One region of the Paraburkholderia sp. J63 genome, then DNA from elsewhere that is predicted to be linked to it. Evidence: riboswitches for the same ligand, from Rfam matches in the RefSeq annotation. Region 1 holds a riboswitch; the other holds the start of a gene.
What was found. Region 1 has a riboswitch for thiamine pyrophosphate ahead of U5775_RS16445 (FAD-dependent oxidoreductase). Riboswitches for the same ligand answer to the same signal wherever they lie in the genome.

Region 1 (2,394 bases):
TCGAGCGCCGAGCGCACACTCACGGGCGAGCGGTCTTCGCCCTCGATCTCGGTCGCGCCGATCACGTAGACGTCGTTCTGTTTCGGCGCGATATAGAGCGGATAGCGCGGATGCAGCAGGCGCACGGGGCGCGTGAGGCCGATGCCCGGCGCGTGCACGCGGGCCACTTCCCCGCGAATGCCGCGCAGCGCCGGCAGCGCGGGCTTGGCGCCGAGGCCGCGGCAGTCGATCGTCACGCGGGCGCGCGGCGGGTTCGCGTCGTCGACGCTCGTGTGCCAGTGCGTTTCCACGCCGCGCTGCGCGAGGCCCGCGGCCAGCGCCGCCAGCGCCTGGCGGTTGTCGAGCTGGCCTTCGCCGGCGAGCAGCCAGCCGCGCGCGAAGCGCCCGGCGAGCGCCGGCTCGGCGGCGTCGAGCTGCGCGCCCTGCAGCGTCGTGAAGTTGGCTTCGGCCAGCTCGCGCGGCGCGTTCGCGCGCACGCGGCGCTCGAACAAGGGAGCCTCGGTGCGGTCGGCGTGATGCCAGACCACGAGCGTGCCGTTGCGCTGGAAAAACACGGGCTCGGGCAGCTCGGCTAGCATTTGCGGCCAGGTCTCGAGCGAGGCGACGCCCAGCTCGGTAATCAGCAATTCGGCGACGGCGGCCTCGGCGAGCGGCGCGAGCATGGCCGCCGCGATCCAGGCGGCCGATTCCTCGCCTTCGGGCCCACCACGCTCGTAGAGCGCCACGCGATGGCCCGCGCCCGCGAGGCGCCACGCGACGAGGCGCCCGCATAGGCCGCCGCCGATTACGGCGAAATCGGGCATCGCGGACATGGCGCGCGTAGGCGCCTGAGCGCCGGCCGAAACCGGGGAATGATCTGAATAAGGTGCAGAAGAGACGGTCATCGTATCCTTTCCGTACGGCAAACAAGCATGCGTACCCAAGGACGAAACCGGCTGGCAAGGCCGGCCGTGCAAACGACGTGAAGCGCAAATTCGACATGCGCCGCACATGCTGCCCGGCGGGAATCTGGACGCCCGAACGAATTCAGCCGAATCGACTGAACAATATGAACTGTGGCGCCAGCAAGACTTTCCGGAAACTTCCCGCGCCGGTATTACCCGGATCGGGTGCGAAGGGTCTCTCTCAGCCTCACTTTGGCATGCCCGGCATACCGGTGAAGCACCCCTGTTTCGTCAGCGGTCATTAGACCACAAAAGACGCGCGGGCCGCAAACCGCGGCGGCGGCGCGTAATTTCTGCTCTGGCACAATGCCCGGACGGAGAGCGAGCCGCCCGGTGCGCGCGGGCAGTGAGACAATGTCGCACCCCACACGCAGTCGCTTGCAAGACCTCGCGCAAGGCGCCCGAACGCCACGCGCGGCCCATTAAGTCTCGCTTAAGCGGTTCGGACCACAATCGCAGCGCCACGGCGCCGCAAACGGCGGGTATCGTCTATTCCGGCCGCGGGCCGGCACAACATCAGGACGCACATGACCAACCTCACTCCCCGCGCCACGCCGGATCAGAACGAGCATCACAAGATCACGGCCTGGAGTCTGATCAAGCCCTACTGGGTGTCCGAGGAACGCTGGATCGCCTGGGGCTTGCTCGTCACGATCATCGCGATGAATCTCGCCGTCGTCTGGATCAACGTGCGGCTCAACAGCTGGAACGCGGACTTCTACAATGCCCTGCAAAGCAAGGACGTCAAACAGTTTCCGCACCTCTTGATGATCTTCACCGTGCTCGCGTTCGGCTTCATCATTCTCGCGGTGTACGGGCGGTATCTGCGCCAGATGCTCGGCTTTCGCTGGCGCCAGTGGCTCACCACGCGCTTCCTGAGCGAATGGCTCGGCCATGGCGCGTTCTACCGCATCGAGCGCGACCGCCTCGCCGACAACCCCGACCAGCGGATCAGCGACGACCTGCAATCGTTCGCCACCACCACGCTCTCGCTCACGCTCGACCTGCTCTCGACGGTCGTCACGCTGGTCTCGTTCATCACGATCCTGTGGTCGCTCGCGGGCGCGCTCACCTTCGCAGTGGGCGGCACGCCCATCACGATTCCGGGCTACATGGTCTGGGCCGCCGCGCTCTACGCCGTGTTCGGCTCGCTCGTGATCCAGAAGGTCGGCCATCCGCTCGTGTCGATCAATTACCAGCAACAGAAAGTGGAGGCCGACTTCCGCTTCGGCCTCATCCGCCTGCGCGAGAACGCCGAGCAGATCGCCCTCTACGACGGCATGGACACCGAGCGCAGCAACACGCAGGGCCTGTTCCAGCACATCCGCGACAACTGGTGGCGCGTGATGAAGTACACGAAGCGCCTCACCTTCGTGCTGAGCTTCTATGGCCAGATCGCCATCATCTTCCCGCTCGTGGTGGCCGCGCCGCGCTACTTCGCGGGCGCCTT
Region 2 (2,394 bases), on a different contig from region 1:
TTTCAATTCCGTCGTCCGTCATGCATCTGCCGCTCACGCACCTTGCCGTGCACCTCGCCGCATCCTTGCCGCCGCGCTCCCAGCGCGGCGCGCTGGCGTGCGCGGGAGCGTTTCCCGATGCGCGCGCCGCCCGACGACACCTCCCCGGCGACCCGGCCCCGCTCGCCGCCGCCCGGCGTCCATACTGAACCCCACTCCGCTTCCGGAGCCGTTCGGTCGGGCTCCGGGCCGATCCTCCACTTTTTTCAATTCCGGATCGTAAGGAGAACCCTCATGTCGAAGAAAATCCGCTATCTGACCGAGCTCGATCTCGCTCGCCTCGAAAAATGCGCCGCCGAACCGGGCGCAGCGCCCGCGCGCCAGATCATGCTCGACGAATTGCTCGAACGCGCGGAGATCGTCGACCCGCGCAAGGTCGCGTCCAATGTCGTCACCATGAACTCGCAGGTCACGCTCGTGAACGAACGCACGGGCGAGAGCGTCACGTTCACCGTGGTCTACCCCTCGAGCGCCAACCTCGACGCCGGGCGCCTGAACGTCTTTTCACCGGCGGGTCTCGCGCTGCTGGGCGCGAAGCGCGGCGAGTCCGTGCGCTTTACGCCGCCGAGCGGTGCCGTCGAAACGTTCAAGATCGACCGCATCCTGTTTCAGCCCGAAGCCGCCGACGATTTCACGCTTTAAGCGCCGCATGCCCTCGCATGCCCTCGCCTCGCCTGGCACATTTCGCACGCGAGAGCACTTGCCAGATCGTCGCAGCGCGGTGTATCGTTTGGCCTGCTTACGCGGGGGTCCTGCGTCATGCGCTGCTTCGAATCGTTCAGACGAATGTTCAAGCCGCGTATTGCGTGGGTGAGAAATACCCTTTGAACCTGATCTGGATAATGCCAGCGCAGGGAAGCGTCCGGACTTTGCAGCATCGCTAAAAGCTTCATCCCTCAAAGCGAAGTCCGTCCACGTTCCGTCTCATCTCCTGCTAAGCCGCTGTTCCCACATTGCTTTGCATGGAGAGAGGCATGAACGCCAACCCGAAGTTCGTTTCCGCCAACGCGCACGTCGACGAAGCCGCAATCGCGCCGCTGCCGAATTCCCGCAAGATCTACGTGAGCGGCTCGCAGCCCGACATCCGCGTGCCGATGCGCGAAATCACGCAATCGGATACGCCCACGGGCTTCGGCGGCGAGAAGAATCCGCCGATCTACGTCTACGACACCTCGGGTCCGTACACCGATCCCGAAGCGAAGATCGACATCCGCGCGGGCCTGCCGGCGCTGCGTCAGGGCTGGATCGAGAAGCGCGGCGACACCGAAGCGCTGTCCGGCCTCTCCTCCGACTACGGCCGTGAGCGCGCCGCCGATGCGGCCACGGCCGAACTGCGCTTCCCGGGCCTGCATCGCACGCCGCGCCGCGCGCAAGCCGGCAAGAACGTCACGCAGATGCACTATGCGCGCCAGGGGATCATCACGCCCGAGATGGAGTTCATCGCGATTCGCGAGAACCAGCGCCGCGCCGAGTATCTGGAAAGCCTCAAGACGAGCGGCCCGAACGGCGCGAAGCTCGCCGCGATGATGGGCCGCCAGCACCCGGGCCAGGCGTTCGGCGCCGCCGCTTTCGGCGCGAACGCGCTGCAGGAGATCACGCCCGAATTCGTGCGCGAGGAAATCGCGCGCGGCCGCGCGATCATCCCCGCGAACATCAATCACCCGGAAAGCGAGCCGATGATCATCGGCCGCAACTTCCTCGTGAAGATCAACGCGAACATCGGCAACTCCGCGGTCACCTCGTCGATCGGCGAGGAAGTCGACAAGATGACGTGGGCGATCCGCTGGGGTGGTGACACGGTCATGGATCTCTCGACCGGCAAGCACATTCACGAAACGCGCGAATGGATCATCCGCAATTCGCCGGTGCCGATCGGCACGGTGCCGATTTATCAGGCGCTCGAAAAGGTCAACGGCAAGGCCGAAGACCTCACGTGGGAAATGTTCCGCGACACGCTGATCGAGCAGGCCGAACAGGGCGTCGACTACTTCACGATTCACGCGGGCGTGCGCCTGCAATACGTGCCGCTCACAGCCAACCGCATGACGGGCATCGTCTCGCGCGGCGGCTCGATCATGGCCAAGTGGTGCCTCGCGCATCACAAGGAGTCCTTCATTTACGAGCATTTCGAAGAGATCTGCGAAATCATGAAGGCCTATGACGTGAGCTTCTCGCTCGGCGACGGCCTGCGTCCGGGCTCGATCTACGACGCCAACGACGAAGCGCAGCTCGGCGAACTGAAGACGCTCGGCGAGCTCACGCAGATCGCGTGGAAGCACGACGTGCAGGTGATGATCGAAGGTCCGGGCCACGTGCCGATGCAGCTCATCAAGGAGAACATGGACCTGCAACTGG

Region 2: it holds a riboswitch for thiamine pyrophosphate, as region 1 does, so the genes downstream of both, thiC (phosphomethylpyrimidine synthase ThiC) here and U5775_RS16445 (FAD-dependent oxidoreductase) in region 1, are expected to answer to the same signal.

Annotation. Positions count from the first base shown of each region.
Region 1 is NZ_CAJMZF010000013.1:101,156-103,549, reverse strand. Features, by position in the region: gene U5775_RS16445 (FAD-dependent oxidoreductase) at 1-812, opposite strand, end outside; TPP riboswitch at 1,066-1,179, opposite strand; gene U5775_RS16440 (ABC transporter ATP-binding protein/permease) at 1,472-2,394, shown strand, end outside.
Region 2 is NZ_CAJMZF010000008.1:202,036-204,429, forward strand. Features, by position in the region: gene U5775_RS11830 (GreA/GreB family elongation factor) at 274-681, shown strand; TPP riboswitch at 775-914, shown strand; gene thiC (phosphomethylpyrimidine synthase ThiC) at 1,014-2,394, shown strand, end outside.